One region of the Colwellia sp. RE-S-Sl-9 genome, then DNA from elsewhere that is predicted to be linked to it. Evidence: predicted binding sites of a transcription regulator. Region 1 holds the regulator's gene; the other holds the start of a gene.
The links. The regulator sigma-54, encoded in region 1, starts transcription at its own class of promoters, with help from an activator protein. The targets are predictions, from matches to a motif close to GTTGGCACGNNNNTNGNNT.
Positions count from the first base shown of each region.

Region 2: a site for sigma-54 is predicted at 2,664-2,682, ahead of ACM9HF_RS02850 (CmpA/NrtA family ABC transporter substrate-binding protein). Genes of this name have one in related genera too.

Region 1 is NZ_CP182631.1:2,747,930-2,758,112, reverse strand. Features, by position in the region: gene yjgA (ribosome biogenesis factor YjgA) at 1-432, opposite strand, end outside; gene pmbA (metalloprotease PmbA) at 573-1,928, shown strand; gene mgtE (magnesium transporter) at 2,257-3,615, opposite strand; gene ACM9HF_RS11905 (HPr family phosphocarrier protein) at 3,904-4,179, opposite strand; gene rapZ (RNase adapter RapZ) at 4,206-5,060, opposite strand; gene ptsN (PTS IIA-like nitrogen regulatory protein PtsN) at 5,088-5,543, opposite strand; gene hpf (ribosome hibernation promoting factor) at 5,573-5,860, opposite strand; gene rpoN (RNA polymerase factor sigma-54) at 5,894-7,336, opposite strand; gene lptB (LPS export ABC transporter ATP-binding protein) at 7,414-8,145, opposite strand; gene lptA (lipopolysaccharide transport periplasmic protein LptA) at 8,149-8,688, opposite strand; gene lptC (LPS export ABC transporter periplasmic protein LptC) at 8,654-9,220, opposite strand; gene kdsC (3-deoxy-manno-octulosonate-8-phosphatase KdsC) at 9,217-9,762, opposite strand; gene ACM9HF_RS11860 (KpsF/GutQ family sugar-phosphate isomerase) at 9,763-10,183, opposite strand, start outside.
Region 2 is NZ_CP182631.1:665,168-675,350, forward strand. Features, by position in the region: gene ACM9HF_RS02840 (GMC family oxidoreductase N-terminal domain-containing protein) at 1-1,563, shown strand, start outside; gene ACM9HF_RS02845 (ANTAR domain-containing response regulator) at 1,899-2,543, shown strand; gene ACM9HF_RS02850 (CmpA/NrtA family ABC transporter substrate-binding protein) at 2,896-4,296, shown strand; gene ACM9HF_RS02855 (ABC transporter permease) at 4,388-5,386, shown strand; gene ACM9HF_RS02860 (ABC transporter ATP-binding protein) at 5,457-6,293, shown strand; gene ACM9HF_RS02865 (alginate export family protein) at 6,369-7,526, shown strand; gene ACM9HF_RS02870 (putative quinol monooxygenase) at 7,685-7,969, shown strand; gene ACM9HF_RS02875 (glutaredoxin family protein) at 8,499-8,726, opposite strand; gene ACM9HF_RS02880 (ATP-binding protein) at 9,264-10,183, shown strand, end outside.

The DNA of each region.
Region 1 (10,183 bases):
ACGTACTAGCTGACGAAGCTTTTGTCTTTCCATTGTAGGATGTTCAGCAAGTAAAGACTCGATAGATTCATTACCGCCCTCAATTAGCTCATTTCTTAGCGCTTCTAATCGAGTATGCTTAACCGCTTCTTGTTGATGTTTATTTGCCATAACATCCATAGCTTGATGAATAGGTTCCAGATCTGTTTCGGCCAATATTTTTGCAATATGCCGAATGTGTCTACGTAATGCCTCATGCTTGTTGAGAATTTTGTCTGCCAGAATCATAGCGTCTTTTAGCTCTTCAGTTAAGGGTAGACGACTACGTTGATGTTTAGACATTTCTACTAATTTTTGTCCAAAATCTTGTAATTTGTGCATTTCACGTTTTATTTCAGATTTACTTTTTAAATCTTCATCTAATTCGTCGATATCGTTAGCAGACTGGGGCATAATGTTTGTTAATATAATTGAAATTAGCAATAGTATACTACACCTAGGTAATCCAAAAATAGATAATCTACAAAATAGTAGGCAAGCTTATTGTAAGTATTTCATCAACCACTAAATATATTAGAGACTTAAATTTAACCATGACAGAATCAAACGGTATTATTAGCCAACTTGAACAAGTAAAAGATCGCGTATCTAAAGTATTAGAATTAGCTGAGTCACTCGGTGTTGATTCTGCTGAAGTTGCGATGAGCAGACAACAAGGCTTAAGTGTTGGTACTCGTATGGGCGAAGTAGAAACGGTCGAATTTACCAATGATGGTGCTTTAGGGCTAACAGTATATATTGGAGGCCGTAAAGGTAGCGCGTCAACTGCAGACCTTTCGGAAGGAGCATTACAGCAAGCTGTGCAAGCAGCGGTAAATATTGCTAAGTATACCTCTATTGATGATTGTTCTGGTTTAGCTGAAAAGTCTTTACTTGCCATGGAGCCAGAAAACTTAGATTTATATCACCCTAAAGCAATGAATACTGATCAAGCCATTGAAATAGCCAAGGCGTGTGAAGAAAGTGCATTAGCTTACGATAAGCGTATTACAAATTCAGATGGAGCAAGTTTAGATACATTTGAAGGTTTTAAAGTATATGGTAATACACATGGACAGCTAGTGGGGTATCCGAGTACTCGACACAGTTTAAGCTGCGTAATGATCGCTGGTGAAGGTGACGATATGCAACGTGATTACGCTTATACAGTGAATAGAAAGTTTGATCTGTTAGATGCTGCTGCAACCGTAGGTAAACAAGCTGCGATTGAAACATTATCAAGATTAAATCCACAAAAACTACCTACGGGTAAAGTGCCTGTAATGTTTAGAGCGGATATTGCTAATACTATTTTTGGCCACTTTATTGCAGCTATTAGCGGTGGTAACTTATATCGAAAATCGTCATTTTTGTTAGATTGTGTGGGTAAGTCGGTATTCCCTGATTTTTTAAATATCAGTGAACGACCTCATATTAAAGGGGCGTTAGCCAGTAGCTCGTTTGATAGTGAAGGTGTTAAAACTATTGATAGAGAAATTATTACTAAAGGCTGTTTAGAAACATATTTATTAACCACATATTCAGCTCGAAAACTTGGTTTAGAAACCACAGGGCATGCGGGAGGCATTCATAATTGGGTATTAAATGCCGAAGGCGAAGGTCGAGGTGGTAATTTTGATCAAATGTTGAAAAAGCTTGGTACAGGCTTTTTAGTTACTGAGCTTATGGGCCAAGGTGTGAATGTTGTAAATGGTGATTATTCGCGTGGTGCTGCAGGCTTTTGGGTAGAAAATGGCGAGATAGCTTTTCCTGTTTCTGAAGTGACGATAGCGGGTAACTTGCAAGATATGTTTAAAGGTTTAATCGCTGTAGGTGATGATGTTGATATGAGAGGAAGTATCCGTACAGGCTCTTTATTAATGAATGAAATGCAGGTTGCTGGAAATTAATTAATCCGAACTTGAGTGAATTAATACTCAATGACTTTTCATTATCATTAAAAACGCTCACTACTAAGGTAATGGGCGTTTTTTATAACTAACCTGAACTTTGGTTAACGGGTTTTATAATATTTTGATTTATAATAAATATTTATAAAAAGCACTTGGTATACCTTGAGTTTTTATAAGACAATTAAGCTCAGTGAGGAATTTAAGAGTATATCAAGGCGTGTTTGCGTATCAATAACAATAACTGGTTTATTGGAAGTAAAAACAACGCAGATAGGCGCTTAAATAGCGTTATTGAGTAAAGTAGCTTAACCAAAGTTCAGGTTAACTAAGTTAAAAGTAAGGTCGCTGTGCCTAAAAAGGCAAATATACCTACTACATCTGTTACTGTGGTTAATATTACGCTACCCGCTAAGGCAGGATCAATATTCATACGTTTAAGTAATAATGGTACTGATACGCCAGCTATTCCTGCTGCTGTCATATTCATTAACATAGCAAAGGCGATAACAGCACCTAAAGTAAAGTCTTGTTTCCATATAGCGACAACACTCGCAATGAGTAGCGCCCAAATGAGGCCATTAAGAAAACCAACAGCAAGCTCTTTTAATAATAAGGTTTTAGAGTTACTTTCACCGACATGTCCTAGTGCCATACCGCGTATGACAAGCGTTAATGTTTGATTTCCTGCAACTCCGCCCATACTAGGTACAAGAGAGTTAAGTACGGCTAAAATAGCAAGTTGTTCAAATAATCCTTCAAACATACTGGTAACGGCTACTGCGAGTAACGCCGTGATTAAGTTAACACCTAGCCAGATAGAACGTTGTTGCGTACTTTTTAATACGGGAGCGAAAGTATCGGCTTCGTCATCTAAACCCGCCATACTCATCATAGAGTGCTCAGCTTCTTCACGAATTATATCGATAACGTCATCTATAGTAATACGACCTAGTAAATGTCCGTTATCATCAATAACGGGTGCAGAAAACCAGTCATACCTTTCAAATAATTGAGCAACTTCATTTTCAGGCATGTTAACTGAAATCGCTTCTATGTCTTTGTCGATAAGGGTTGATGTTATAACATCTGGCTTTGCTGTTACTATTGCGGCTAGAGACACTGAACCGATAAATTTATCAGACCTGTCCACCACATAAAAAGAATCGGTAGACTCAGGTAGCTTACCTTTTAAACGTAAATACCTTAATACCACATCTACCGACACATCAGGACGAATGGTAATGGTGTCGGTATTCATAATACCGCCAGCAGTATCCTCCTCGTATGATAATGCTTGCTCCACACGACTTCTGTCTTGAGAGTCCATTGAGTTTAATACGCTTTGATAGGCGCTATCGGGTAATGTTCTTAGTACTTCCGCTAAATCATCTACATCCATGCCCTCAGCAACAGCTGCGAGCTTTTCAGGATGCATACTTTTTAGAATGCCTTTACGAACTTCTTCATTTAGTTCTTCTAGAACATCCCCATGATTGTCGGGATCGATAAGTTGCCATAAAACAGTACGACTTTTAGGAGGAGATGACTCTAAAATTAAAGCTAAGTCATAAGAGGGCATGTTTTGCAGTAACTTTCGAACGTAAACAAACATACCGCTACCGAGTGCGGCATTAACTTCTAGGAGTTTTTGTTGGTTATATTCTTGTTCTGCAATTTCTGGCATAAAACCCTTCATTTAGCTTCTTAGGCGGATTATGTTTACTTCATACTTTGAATTCTACTGAAAAAGAACTCGTAATAATTGATGTTGTGTTATATCAAGTTGAATCATAAATGGCTAAGTGGCCAATTAATTAACTTGGTATCATTTATGAGTAACGCTAAATAGTACACATTATCTGTATTGAGTATGACAATATTTGGGGGTACTTATGACAGTTAGTTTAACTTAACTTAATTGTTTTTTCAGCTTTTTTCTAGTGAATGTTGTGATAGAGAACTTACAACGCGGTTATTCTTCTTCGTCAAATTTGTCAGAAAACAATTGGCAAATACTTTTTATTGCTTCTTCCGCATCAACACCTTCCGTTACAACTGTAACGGTTTTACCTTGGCTACCAGCTAATAGCATTAACCCCATAATACTACTTGCATCAGCAGAGTTATCATCTAAAGAAACAGTTACTGAGGTATTAAATTTTTGACATAACTGTGCCAGTTTTGTTGCCGCGCGGGCATGTAAGCCAAGTTTATTAGTTATAACTAGGGTTTTTTCACATTTTTTCATGGGATAACCTTATATCTACGCCACCCTTAGGTACTTGCTATGGTGATGTCTCTGTGTCGTGATTGAACATCTTCGCGTTCTTTTCTTAAATTATTTGCTAGAAGCTCAGCTATGTAGACTGAACGGTGCTTTCCGCCAGTACAGCCAATAGCAATGGTAACATAACTTCGGTTGTTACGTTCTAAGTGAGGTAACCAGGTCATCATAAAACTATTAATCTGCCATATAAATTTAGTGACTATGGGTTGGCTTGATAAATAGTCTTTTACCGGTTGATCTAATCCTGTATAGGCTTTTAATTCTTTATCCCAAAAGGGATTAGGAAGAAAGCGTGCATCAAACACATAATCAGCATCTTGCGGTACGCCATGCTTAAAACCAAATGATTCAAATACAACCACCATAGAGCCAGACTTTTTACCCAAAATACGCTCTCTTACTAAATCTGCAAGTTGGTGAGGCGATAGTTGGCTGGTATTAATGTATAAACCTGTACGGGTAGATATTGGTTCTAATAATTTTTTTTCCAAGGCGATAGCCTGATCGAGAGCTATATTTTGCTTAATGAGAGGATGTAACCTTCTTGTTTCACTGAATCGTCTAATTAAATCACTGTCATCAGCATCTAGGTATAAAATATTTAAATCAACAGTACTAGGGAGATAGTCTAATATTTCAGAAACATCTTGAGGGTTGTTAGGTAAATTACGTACGTCAATGCTCACTGCGACATTTTCATAATCATTGATAACGGTATGTGTTAGTGCCGGTAGTAAATTAACTGGAATATTGTCGACACAATAATAACCTAGATCTTCTAACACTCTTAATGCGACAGACTTTCCTGAACCAGAACGTCCACTTACTATGATTAACTTCATTGAACTGTTCGTTCCTTTTTATAACGACTAATTTCTATTTTCTTGAATAAGATTATACAAAGCTTCATTGCTTTGGCATTTACGCACTTGTTTTGCTATTTGCTTATCACTGAATAGCTTAGCAATACTCTGCAAAGTGGTTAAATGTTCTTTACAAGCGTCTTCGGGAACGAATAACGCAATAAAAATATCAACAGGCTTGTTGTCGATTGCGTCAAAATCTACAGGTATATCGGTAGTTACAATAATTGCTACAACTGATTTTGCATTAGGTAAACGACCATGAGGAATAGCAATACCGTTGCCTATTCCTGTTGATCCTAGTTTTTCTCTTGCGATTAGGCTTTCGAGTAATTCGTATGCACTATGTTCAACAATTTTATCTGCTGCTATGGTACAAATTTTATCGAGAACGCGCTTTTTGCTAGAGCCAGATACTGCACAAAATGTGCAATCTGGCATTAAGATATCTTGCAAAGTCATAATTACTACTAAAGCCTGTTTTTTATAGGTTAATGGTGGGTTGTTTTGCCTTTGTGTTTTAATATTTGACGATCTAGTTTATCGATTAAAGCGTCAATTGAGGCATACATATCATGGTTTTCTGCTGTAGCATGTACTTCTGTTCCCTTTAAATGAACAGTAGATTCAGCTATTTGATTTGATTTTTCAATGGTTAACACAACATGAACATTATTGATCTGATCAAAATGACGTTCTAATTTTGAAAATTTCGTATTAACGTATTCGCGTAAAGAGTTTGTGATTTCTACATGATGACCAGTTAAATTGATTTGCATAAGTTAAACCCTCTTTTAGTGATATTTGAAAAATTAAATTAAACTTTTTCGTTGGTTTGATGGTGGAATGGACAACGATTCTCTATATTTTGCTACGGTTCGACGAGCCACTTGTATACCTTGCTCGGCGAGTATTTCTGCCATTTTATTATCACTTAATGGTTTGGCAGGAATTTCTGCGGCGACAAGTTTTTTGATAAGCTCTCTGATTGCTGTTGAGGAGCAATCGCCACCATTTTCGGTACTAACATGGCTGGAGAAGAAGTATTTAAGTTCAAATATACCTCTTGGTGTATGCATATATTTTTGTGTTGTTACACGTGAAATAGTAGATTCATGCATTTCAACGGCTTCGGCTATATCGTTTAAAACCATAGGTCGCATAGATTCAGGGCCATGCTCAAAAAAGCCTTGCTGGCGCTGAACAATACAATTAGACACTTTTAATAGTGTATCGTTTGTTGACTTCATGGTACGTGTCATTGCTGCATATTGTTGGTTAACAGACAACTTAGGCGCGGTATCTGGATTTAACTCAACAACCCAACGACCATTTTTCTTTTCAACGGATACGTCAGGAATAACATATTGATCGTCACTTTTAACTACGCTGTCACCAGGACGAGGATCTAATGATTGAATTAAGCGAAGGACTTCACGTAATTGATCTTCTTTTAAGCGTGTTTTACGCATTAACTGACGATAATCTCTACTACCTAGTAGATCGATATAATCTTTAACAACTTGCTTGGCTTCTTTTAACCAAGGCGTTGTTAGTTCAAATTGATTCAGTTGAATCAATAAACAATCAGAGACTGAACGAGCCCCTACACCTACAGGATCAAATACGTTAATTCTTTTTAGTACTGCTTGTATTTCATCGAGTTCAACACCTTCAATGCCAACACAGTCTAAAATATCTTCACAGGAAACGGTTAAATATCCAGATTCATCTATGGCTTCAATAATCGCTATTGCAATGGTTTTGTCTGTGTCACTAAAAGGTGTTAATTCCATTTGCCATAAAAGGTGATCTTGCAGCGAGTCTTTAGTTTCGCCTTGGTAGGTATAATCTTCAGAAGGAGAGCTAATGCTACCTGTGTTTGATACGCCAGCACTGTAGCTTTCGTCCCACGTAGTATCCATGTTTAACTCTTCAGGAATATCTGTGTTTCCCATGGCTTCTGTGGTTGTCATTTCATCTATAGTTGGGGAAGAGTCTTCAGTGCCGTCTGTTTTTTTTGAATCTATTTCTTTTGTCGCATTTGCGGAAAATGCATCTTCTAAATTATTGACTGATTCATCTTGGGTATTAGAAGGACTTTCATCAACTTCTAGCAAAGGATTACTCTCCAATGCCTCTTGAATTTCTTGTTGTAAATCCAACGTAGAGAGTTGCAACAGCTTGATGGCTTGTTGTAACTGCGGTGTCATCGTTAGATGTTGTCCGATACGGAGTTGTAAAGAAGGGCGCATCTACGTATTTTTTATCCTATTCATTAATAATACAAAACGATAAAACAATATAAATATTGTTGACTGCTTATAGATAACTATAGCGTAAATTGTTCACCAAGGTATACATCTCTTACATGCTGATTGGAAAGTATTTCTTCAGAGGTCCCTTCAGCGATCAGTTCACCATGACTTACAATATACGCATGCTCGCAAACATCGAGTGTTTCTCGAACATTATGGTCTGTAATTAATATACCTATACCACGTTGCTTTAAGTGAATAATAATTTTTTTTATGTCGCCAACAGAAATAGGATCTACGCCGGCAAACGGTTCATCTAATAATATAAATTTTGGGTCTGCGGCAAGTGCTCTGGCTATTTCGACTCTGCGGCGTTCACCACCAGATAAGCTCATACCTAAATTATCTTTAATATGACCAATATTAAATTCTTCCAATAAGTGCTCTAATCTTTCTTCTCGTTCGATTTCATTAAGGCCTTTTTGAGTTTGTAAGATGGCCATAATGTTATCGTATACACTTAGCTTTCTAAAAATTGAAGCTTCTTGTGGCAGATATCCAATACCTTTTCTAGCGCGTTCGTGCATAGGTAATAAGGTGACGTCTTCATCGTTAAGAACAATAGAGCCTTCATCGTTAGGAACAAGGCCGACTATCATATAAAAAGAAGTGGTTTTTCCTGCACCATTAGGCCCTAGTAAACCTACGATTTGACCAGCGTTGACCTTTAACCCTACATTTTTTACAACCTTACGACCTTTGTAAGATTTAGCTAAACCTTTTGCGATTAACGTTGAGGTAGTCATGACTTATTGAATGTCCTGAGATAAAGTGGGTTTTGTTTTTTCTTTGGGCTGAATAACTGTTTTTACTTTATCGTTTTTATTACTTTCAGCATTTACGTATTCTGTTTCTGAGTTATAGGTAATTTTACTACCGCTTACTTCGCTACCATCTTGTTTCAGTAACGCTTGCCCAGATATGGTTACGGTATTTAAAGACGGTTCATATCTGATTTCATTAGCTTGAAGATTAATAGGTTTACCGTCTTCTAATGTTTGTTCAAAGGTTGCAGGCTTACCTTTTGCTATATAGGTTTTTTCACCTGTTGTTGTGTCTGTAAGTACTTGCACTAAATCAGCTTTGATGATCAATGTACCTTGTTTAATAACAACATTATCGATGTAGCTGAATATTTTGTTTTTAAGATCAGCTGACTGACGGCTGGCGTCAATACTTAGCTCTTGATTTAAATCAATTTTTTTAGCTAAAGCACTCGTGCTTGCTAATGACGATAGTAAAAGCAGTAGTAAGCTACTTTTTAATTTTTTTGAAAATAGTTTGCACATGTTCGGTTAGTGTCATCTGTTTGGTGTTAATATCAACAATTAGCCCAGAGCCATACATAGTAAAGCCATTACCTAAAACGACGATAGCTTGTTCTGAACTAATAATATTTGTATTTAAATCTAATTCTATTGATTTACCATGAATTTCTTGTATCAAGCTATCAGGATCAGTAGCTTCTATTTTTACTCGGTTTTTTAAGCTTACACGGTTGTTCTTAAACAGTGTGCCTTCTTTTGAACTGACTTTCCATGGAACATTTTTATTTTCTGGATATATCGTTAAGCTTGGAAACTCAAAGTGTGTAACTTCTATATCTGAATAGTGCTCCATTCTTTGAGCATCAATTATATGGCTTAGCCCGCCTTTATTATTAAATGTGTTACTTTTTAACGATTCGGCAATAAAATCAGGTGTTAATTCAGTAGCAACATTTTCAGTTATTTGTTCTTTGGATTGCAACCACTCAACTAAGCCGTATGCAATACCAGCTAATAATAAAGCAAAAAAAGCTAAGCTATATAGCCGAGTCATATACTAGCGCCAGTTGCATGTTCAAGTGTCCCTTGAGTTTGCATAATTAAATCGCACACTTCTCGTACTGCACCAAAACCACCTTTGGTATAGGTGGTGTAATGAGCAAGTTGTAATATTTGAGGATGAGCATCATTTACGGCAATACTTAAGCCAACATAAGCCATACATTCATAGTCAGGCATGTCATCACCAATATAAGCGACTTGTTCAGGCGCACAATTCATTTGGGTTAATATTTCTTTTAATGCGGGTAATTTATTTTCTTGGCCCTGAATAATATATTTTACATTGAGAGCCGTCATTCTTGTTTGTACAATATTTGATTGTCGGCCAGTAATTACTGCAACATCAACTCCGCTTGCACCTAATGCTTTTATGCCATAACCGTCTTTGGTATGGAAAGCTTTTAGCTCTTCGCCATTATTTCCTAAATATATTCGTCCATCTGAAAATACCCCGTCGATATCACAAATAAAAAGTTTTATTTGTTTGGCTTTGTCTAGAATGATTTGTTCGACATGTCCGTAAAGTGTGTTCATTTATATGATCCCCGATTTCAGAAGGTCGTGCATATTCATCGCACCAATAGGAGTATTGTTTTCGTTAACAATAATAAGACCATTAATTTTTTTGTCTTCCATTATTTTTAATGCTTCAGCGGCTAGCATATCGGGAGGTGCGACTGTAGGATCCTTCGTCATTACACTTGTTATCTCATCTTGATGAATATCTACTTTTTGATCTAAGATTCTACGTAAATCGCCGTCAGTAAATAATCCAACCAATTTGTTGTCATCAACAATAGCCGTCATTCCTAAACCTTTTAATGACATTTCAACGAGTGCATCTTTAATTTTTGCCGTACTTTGTACTACCGGTACGCGCTCATTGCTATGCATTACATCAGATAATCGTAGTAATAATCTTTTACCTAAGCTACCACCAGGGTGAGATAATGCA
Region 2 (10,183 bases), 2.1 Mb from region 1:
TTAAAAGGTGGGATTTGCTTAGGTGCCGTAGCAGGGGTATCTAGTGTTGTGGATGCGAGTCAAAGGCGCCCAAGATTTAAAAAACATAAACATACTAATAAAACAGCGGTTGTGATTGGCTCAGGGTTTGGTGGTTCTGTTGCTGCATTGCGCTTGTGTGAAGCGGGTATTCCTACTATTTTACTCGAACGAGGTAAAGACTGGACCTATTTTGGTGAAGATACCTTCCCAACAATAGCCGACAGTGCCGATGATGGGCGTACTACCTGGTTAGGAACACTAGACGCTTTTACCTTGCAAAAGAAAGTACCACTTTATACGGGTTTAATGGAGCGTATTTATGGCAACAATATAGGGGTGGTATGTGCAGCTGGACTAGGAGGAGGTTCGCTGGTTTACGGAGGGGTGTTATTACAACCAACACAAAGTGCTTTTGAACAGGTATTCCCTTACTTAGACTATAACCAAATGAATGAGGTTTATTACCCCAAAGTATTAGCTAAAATAAGTGGGGGAAGTATCCCAGATGATATTTTAAATACAAACAATTATCGAGCGATGAGCGCATTCAAACAAGACGCTGAGGCCGCGGGGCTGGATGTGTCGGCTACTGAGGTGGGGTTCGACTGGAATATTATTCGCAAAGAGATAAAAGGGAAGCGTAATGCTGCTGCTTCAGTTGGCGAATACATATATGGCTGTAACAGCAATGCCAAAAATACCCTCGATAAAAATTACCTGAAAGCCGCGATGCAAACAGGAAAACTGCAAATTTTAACATTACATAATGTTGTACAAATTAATCAAGCAGATGATGGTCAATATCATATACAGTGCGAGGTACTCACTACAGGCGGTGACGTTATTAAATTGCATGATATCAAAAGCCAATATTTATTTTTAGCAGCGGGCTCCATGAACACAACTAAGTTGTTATTAAATGCCAAACAAAGTGGTGATTTACCTGAACTAAATGAATATATTGGACAATATTGGGGAAATAATGGCGACGAGTTAACTATGACTGTTGCTGGTAGTAGCGATATAGGTTCGCTGCAAGGTGGACCAGCAGCTATGGCGGCACATGATAATAGCAATCCGATAAAACCAGTAACCTTTATGCACTCTCCAACTACGGGCTTTGGAGAGGTACAATTTCAGTTAGGTATGTCGGCCCCCGATAAGTTAGGTTCACTAAGTTATAATGCCAGCGAAGATCAGATATTTGTCAATTGGCCAACTGATGCCCTAACGCAATCTCACAGCGCTTATACTCATTCGTTACAAAATATTGCGGCGCAAAGTAATGCTGTAGTAGTACAAAACCCATCGCTCGCGTATACGTCGTGGCACGCTTGTGGTGGCGCTGTAATGGGTAAAGCCTGTAGTTACTTTGGAGAGGTAGATGGTTATCAAAACCTTTATGTAGTTGATAGCGCTCTATTACCTGGCTCGGCGGGTATGTCGAACCCCGCGCTTACCGTTGCAGCCAATGCTGAACGCATTATGGAAAAAATACTTCCTCGGTTGGTAGCAGAATGCCGTGGCAGACATAACCCCTAATCCTTCGATAAAATTGAACAAATGCCTGTTCCAAAAGTTTTGCTTTCGATAATAAAGAGAGCGTTCTAAAGGTACAGGCATGAGTAATAAAACAAAGCGATATTATTATGGTATAGCGCAAAACTCTCAAAGCGCTTTATCATTGAAACAATTAACGACCAATTAAAGCGTCCACATTAGCGCATCACTGCATCATTTAAGCACATTCAGTGTCACAATCTATCTATCTTTTTATATAAGCTATTGATAATAAATATTATTTAAGTTTTTTAAGTATTGGTCCAATACTTGGATGATCCTATTTATATATTATTTTTATAGCTATCGAGAAAGATATGAATTCTATAAAAAAGTTATCACAACAGAGTGATACTAAACAGAAATACAACATCTTATTAATTGAACATGAATTGTGTAAACGAAACAACCTAGTGAAAGTATTAGCAGGTACTCATTATGAAATTTGTTGTGTATTAAATAGCAGTAGTCTACTCAGTGACGGCCCTGATAACGTGTCGTTAATCAAAGAAGTTGAAAAACATAATCCTGACATTCTTGTAATTGATGTCGAATTCCCTAAAAAACGTATGCTTGAAAGTTTAAATTATATTTCTAAATATTCACCTAAACCTATTGTTATGTTTTCGGAGCAAGAGGGCACAGATCTCATTAATTTACTCATTAAATCTGGCGTTACTGCTTATGTAGCAGGAGAAACAGACTTTAGACGTATTAAGTCGATCCTTGATACTGCGATTGTTCGATTTGTTGAACATGAAACCTTAAAACAAGAACTTGCTTTAGCTAAAAATAAGTTATCGAGCCAACGTACTGTTGAACAGGCCAAGTTATTGTTGATGCAAAACAAAGACTATTCTGAGCGTGAGGCGTATCACAGCATGAGAAAAATGGCGATGGACAATGGCCAAAAGGTTGAAGACGTCGCTAAGAACATTTTGTCGTTGGCCGCTATTTTATAGCCATTGGTCGTGCACCAAATGTATAAAAATACGACCAAGATAGGTGCGAATCTATTTGAATAAATACTCTAACAACTTGCCTGGCTGTCGTAAGTTATTGTAAATCAATAAAAAGTAAGTTTTGGCGTAATACTTGTATTGATAAATATCAAAAAGTAACTGTTTAATATTGCAATAACGTAATATTAAACGCTAGGCGCTACTGTACAGATAAACTCTAAGAGTAGCGCTTAAACACATTAAACTAATGTTACTGCAACGGCGTAGTTATTTATTAGTTTGGCATTGTAGCCCATAGCGACTGAAATTTATTTTCACTGTCGTTATGGGCTTTTTTTATTTGGAGAAAAGTATGTTTGCTAAACCCTTAAAAAACTTTAATAAAACCATTTGTAGCGCAATTGTTGCGAGTACCTGTTTATTAACAAGTGTTATTACCACCTTGTCTGTTCAAGCTGCAGAATTAGGTTTTCCTGAAAAAGAAGAACTTAAATTTGGTTTTATTAAATTAACCGATATGGCACCAATTGCTATAGCTTATGAAAAAGGCTATTTCGAAGATGAAGGTTTATACGTAACGATTGAAGCACAAGCAAACTGGAAAGTTTTGTTAGACGGTGTAATTGATGGACGTTTAGACGGCGCACATATGTTAGCAGGGCAACCTATAGCCGCAACCATAGGTTACGGTACTAAAGCCGAGATTGTTACGCCATTTTCAATGGACTTAAATGGTAATGCGATCACAGTATCAAATGCTATTTGGGAACAAATGAAGCCACACATTCCTAAAATGGCAGATGGGCGTCCGGTGCATCCAATCAAAGCTGATGCATTAAAACCGGTTGTTCAAAGCTACATAGACAAAGGTAAGCCCTTTAAAATGGGTATGGTTTTCCCTGTTTCTACCCATAACTACGAACTACGTTATTGGTTAGCGGCTGGTGGAATACATCCGGGTTTTTATGCTCCACACAAAGGTGATACTGCAGGGAATATTGATGCGAAAGTACTTCTTTCTGTAACTCCACCACCACAAATGCCAGCCACAATGGAAGCCGGTACTATTCACGGTTACTGTGTGGGCGAACCTTGGAACCAACAAGCGGTATTTAAAGGTATTGGTGTTCCCGTTGTTACCGATTACGAAATTTGGAAAGACAACCCAGAAAAAGTATTTGGTTTATCTAAATCTTTCACTGAAAAATATCCAATTACCACTTTACGTTTAACACGTGCATTGATCAGAGCAGCTAAGTGGCTAGATGATAATGACAACGCTAATCGTCCTGAAGCCGTTAAAATTTTATCGCAATCAAACTATGTTGGAGCAGACTACAACGTTATTGCAAATTCAATGACCGGAACTTTTGAATACGAGAAAGGTGATAAACGCGCTGTACCAGACTTTAACGTATTTTTCCGTCATAACGCGACTTACCCTTATTACTCAGACGCTATTTGGTATTTAACGCAAATGCGTCGTTGGGGGCAAATTAGCGAGCACAAGCCAGACAGCTGGTACAAAGATGTAGCGAAAAAAGTTTATCGTCCTGATATTTATATTGCTGCAGCTAAATCGTTAATTGCTGACAAGTTAATTAAAGCCAGTGAATTTCCTGACTTTGAAAGTGAAACAGGCTTCCGTAATCCTCAAACACACTTTATTGATAATTTAGTTTACGACGGCACACAACCTAACGCTTATATCAATCAATTTAAAATTGGTTTGAAAGCTGACGATAAACTTTAACACTCACCGTTAAGTTTTGTTTGAGTCGTACTTTTAATTTAATCATGTGTTGCGTAGGCCATGTAAGTGGTCTGCGCAAAGGGGAGAAAAAATGACAACCTTAATAAGTAAATTAGTAGCTGGAACATCGAGTTTCAGTCAGTTTAAAACAAATTTCAGGCTTTTTAACCATTATGCAAAGCCTGTATTGTTACCTGTGATTGGTATGCTGATTTTTATGTTTTTATGGACAATAGCTGCCAGCAGTATTAATACATCACTCGGTAAGTTTCCAGGTCCAGCTGAGGTTGGTACTCAAATGGTCAACCTTTATCAAGAACATGTAGCAGAGCGTGATAAAGCGGATGCATTTTATCAAAGACAAGATGAACGTAATGCGAAAAGGGTGGCAAAAGATCCTACTTACGAACCTAAAATACGTGCGTATACAGGTAAAGAAACCTTTTTAGACCAAATTATTACCAGCTTAATTACGGTAATGAGTGGTTTTATACTTGCCGCCGTTTTTGCTATACCACTGGGTATCGCTATTGGATTAAGTAAAAATTTAAACACAGCCATTAATCCTATTATTCAAATTTTTAAACCCGTTTCACCTTTAGCTTGGTTGCCTCTCGTAACCATGGCAGTGAGTGCCTTGTATGTATCAGATGACCCATACTTTGCAAAATCATTCGTTAACTCATTAATTACTGTAACGCTTTGTTGTATTTGGCCAATGGTTATTAATACCTCTGTGGGTGTGATCAGCATAAACCAAGACTGGGATAACGTAAGTAAAGTATTACGTTTACCTAAATTAAAGCATATTCAAAAAATTGTAATTCCTGCCGCTATTCCTTCAATTTTTACCGGTATGAGAATGTCGTTAGGTGTGGCATGGATGGTATTAATTGCCGCTGAAATGTTAGCTCAAAACCCAGGTTTAGGTAAGTTTGTATGGGACGAATTTCAAAACGGTAGTTCAGACTCGTTAAGCCGCATTATGACTGCTGTAGTGGTAATAGGTTTTATTGGATTTTTATTAGACCGCACTATGCAAAAAATTCAATATCACGTGTCTTGGAATAAAGACAGCGCAAAACTGTAGCCCATAATTTATCAGCTTATATCCATAATATTTATCCGATTGTATTTACACATTCGAGTTAGGAAAAAATATGACAACGTTATTAAACATTAGCAAAATCGATATGGTTTTCCCAACCCCTAAAGGGGACTTTACTGCGCTACAAAATGTAGATTTACAAATTAAAAAGGGTGAGTTTATTTCATTAATCGGCCACTCTGGTTGTGGCAAATCAACAGTGCTTAATGTAGTTGCTGGTTTATACCAAGCCACTAAAGGTGGTGTTTTACTTAATAACAAAGAAGTAAGAGAGCCAGGGCCAGAACGTGCTGTTGTTTTTCAAAACCATTCTTTACTACCTTGGTTAACTTGTTACCAAAATGTTGAACTTGCTGTTAAAGAAGTCTTTAGAAATAAAATGTCGGCCAGCGAGATGAAAGATTGGATCAATCATAATATTCATTTAGTGCATATGGACCACGCCGCACATAAGTTACCTGATGAAATATCAGGTGGTATGAAACAACGAATTGGTATTGCAAGGGCACTGGCTATGCAACCCGAAGTACTCCTAATGGATGAACCCTTTGGTGCATTAGACGCCTTAACGCGTGCACATATGCAAGACTCTTTAATGGAAATTCAAGATGAGCTAAACAACACCGTTATTATGATCACTCATGATGTTGATGAAGCCGTATTACTATCAGACCGTATTGTAATGATGACTAATGGTCCTGCGGCAACTGTGGGCGAAATTCTTGATGTAAACCTACCTAGACCACGAGATCGTTTAGCTTTGGCTAAAGATCCTAATTACAACAATTTACGTTCATCGGTCCTCACTTTCTTATATGAAAAACAACGTAAAGTGGAAACGATTACAACATCAAAAAAAGCTGAATCTAAAAACGAAGAAGTCGCTTAAAAATTGATACCAATCAACAACTTTTAGAATAATAACTTTAATATAAACCTAATTATTAAATATAGGACCTTAAACATGAAACTAAGTAAAATAGCTGTACTTATGACTGCAACTTTAGCGTCAACATCGTTAACTGCTTTTGCTGCGAATGACTCAAAAACAGTATTAGATTTTAATCTACGTTATGAGTCTGTTGATCAAGACAACGCACTTAAAGATGCCAATGCATTAACTTTACGTACACGCCTAACGCACACAACAGCAAGCTATAATGGTTTTACCGGTGTAGTAGAATTTGAAGACTCGCGTGTTATAGCGGGTGTAGATGATTACAATAATACTAACGGGCTAAATGCTGGCGTTTATTCTGTGGTAGCAGATCCTGAAACAACTGAATTAGACCAAGCATTTATTCAATACAAAAAAGATAAGTTTACCGCTAAAGTCGGTCGTCAGGTTATTACATTAGACGGTCATCGTTTTGTTGGTCATGTTGGCTGGAGACAAGACAGACAAACGTTTGATGCGGCAACATTTATGTATCAAGCTTCTGATAAATTATCAGGTAGTTATTCATACATCAGTAAAAGAAACCGCATTTTTGCACAAGCGAAAGATTTAGATTCAAAAGATCATTTATTAAATGTGGCATATAAAACATCTATCGGTAAATTAGTGGGTTATGCTTATCTATTAGAAGTTGATAACAACACTGATAACGGTTTAGATACATTTGGTGTTAGCTTTACAGGTAAAAAAGACAACTTTTCATATGCAGCAGAACTCGCAACGCAATCTGACGATGCTACAGATGCTGATACAACCTATATTATGTTAGAAGGTGGCTATAACTTCGGTAAAGTTACCGCTAAATTAGGTTTTGAATCTTTAGGTAGTGATAAAGGCGTTGGTTTTTCTACTCCTTTAGCAACAGCACATAAGTTTAACGGCTGGGCCGATCAGTTCTTAGGTACACCGGATGTTGGGTTAGAAGATGTTTACGTTACGCTAGCCGCTAAAATATTAGGCGGCGGTTTAACTGTCACTTACCATGACTTTTCTGCCGATGAAGGTAGTGCTGATTTAGGTTCTGAAATTGATGCAGTTTACGCAAAAGGTTTTGCTAAAAACTATAAAGCAGGCGTTAAATTAGCTTCTTACTCTGCAGGTGATGCAGGTACAGGTATGGTTGATACAGATAAAATTTGGTTATTTGTGAGTGCTACATTCTAATATCCATTGGGTATAACACCTTTAAGTAAAAAGTACTAAAAGGTTAAATTATATAAAACGCACTTCGGTGCGTTTTATTTTTTTACACTTATCATGAGAATTTAAAGGTTAAATAAGTTACATTAATATTATAAATCATTATGCTAAGTTGAAATTTTATGGCTATTGTACGTATAAATGAATTTAAAAGTGCAGAAGGGCAAGCGGAAGCATTACTTGAGTTTTTGACCTCTATCAAACCTTATATTACAAATTCAGAAGGTTGTATTTCTTGTGAAATATTAACGCAACAAGATGATAAATCGACTTTTGTTATTATCGAAAAGTGGGAGTCTATCGAAAGTCATGTAAAATCTATTGCTGATTTTCCTAAAGACGATATGGCGAAAGCCATACCATTGTTTGGCGCTGCGCCAATAGGTCGATATTTTATGGATGTGTAATTTATACTAGGGTCTGTGGATTTTTGCTGATTATTTTGCAGCAGTTTATTAGCCTTTTATACAAGGCAGAGCTTAGGTTTCGTGGTTATTCTACTTTAATAAGTAACAACGTAGTAGAAATGACTAATAAACGCTGTTATATAGATTTGTTTAAATGCTTCTTGCACATTATTCAAGGAAATATACAGAGAGCAGTTATGCTACAGTTTTTGCGCCGCGATCAACAAGCATTTATTTCGAACGAAATTTAAACATAAAAGGTCAGCAGATCCTAATTCAAAGGGAATTTTTATGATTAACAAACTCATTAGCATTTTACTTTTTGGTATATGGTTTAAATTATATAACATTTTTTTCTATTCTTATTTTGATATACCCGTTGAGTTTGTAATAGGCGCGGGAATGAACTGGTTCAAAGTTTATTGGCTGTTCTTTTTTATAGCTATCACTCTATTAGCCTATAAAGGAATGAGTTTTTTTTATAAAATCAATAGCCGTAGAATAGAGCAAACAGAAAACCAATAATGTACTAACTACCATAGGCTTGCTGGAATGTTTTTACAGAAAAACCATTTAAAAATTGATCACCAATTTTCAAAACCGGTACACCTCTATATCCTATTTTAGAAAACTCTTTTTTACCTGCTGGCGTTTTAACATTACATAAACGATACGTAACTTTGTTTTTGTCTAAATATTGTTTAGCTGTATTGCAATGAGGACAGTTGGTCATTGTATAAAGTACAACGCGTTTCATAATAAACCTAAAATACTTATCTTTAAATTAGCGATTATATATCTATATCATCTCAAAATCAGGATTAATGACTAGAGCGTGTTGACCTTTGCGGTATATTTTTGAAACAGCTAGTTTAGTTATTATGCAAAGCTTCGTTTTTGATATGTCGTTATTCTACTTAAGAAAACGATAACACAGAAGAAATACCAATTTAGCAAAAAATATTTCATTGCGTATAGATATATTGGTTAATAAAACATTCAAAATAAGATGATAAATCTATCATTTATCCCAAATAATGCTAAGTTAAACAATCTTTATTTCAATAATAAATAGGACATTATAGCTTTAAGTTGTTTTTTCTAGTCATTAATGTGGATGTTTTTAGGTTATATATAACTAGAAGTTAGACCTTTGAGTTTATTGGCTTTATTTTTAATACTCATTATTATTTAATAGTAAGTATAATGTTTGATTTATTAGTGGCTTGTACTACTCTTAGCCTAGTACCTTCCTTATATTTATATAAATTATTACACGCTCGGTGATTTAATTATGGCGCTACTAAGAAGCAATATTGGATTAAAATTATTACGTTATGTTTTTGGAGGATACTTTGCTATAGCTTTAATACTTACATCAGGTCAATTAATCTCTGAGTATAGCCATGTAAAAGGTACTATTTTTGAAGAGTTATCAAATTTAGGAGAAACAATTGAAGACAGTTTGTCACAATCCATTTGGAACTTTAATATTGAACAACTCGAGTCAACCATTGAAGGTATTAACAAAGTTGGAATGGTTTCTGGCATTAAAGTTGTTGCACCAGATAAAAGTGTATTGGCAAGTACCGGTAATATAGGTAAAGACCATCAAGCAGAGCAGTCAACCTTTGAAGGTGAATACGGCAAAGGTAGTATACAAAAAATTATTTATTCTAAAGATGATACTGAGCATTCTTTATTCGAATATAAATTCCCTATCTATTTTACCAACGACAATAATACACAAAAAGACCTAATAGGTTACTGCTATATATATGCTGCTCATGCTTCTATTATTGATCGTGTTCAGTATGGTTTTACCCTTATCATTATAAACTCAGTGATCAAAACATTTGCACTGTGGCTAATTTTTCTATTTTTTACTAAACGGATCATAGTGGATCCTATTAACGTCCTTACCAAAGTTACACAAGATTTAGATTTAGACAAAACTGATTCAAAGCATAACTTTGATGATTTAAAGAAGATTGTTTATTCAAAAGACAATAATGAACTTAATTTATTAGCGAGTAGCTTTTTAAAGATGTGTAATACCGTTATTGAAAAGGTCAAGGTTATAGAAAACCATACCATTGAACTTACACAGTCTAAAGAAAGTGCAGAAAATGCTAGTCAAATAAAGTCAGATTTTCTTGCTATGATGAGTCATGAATTAAGAACCCCCATGAACGGTGTTATTGGTTCTTTAGA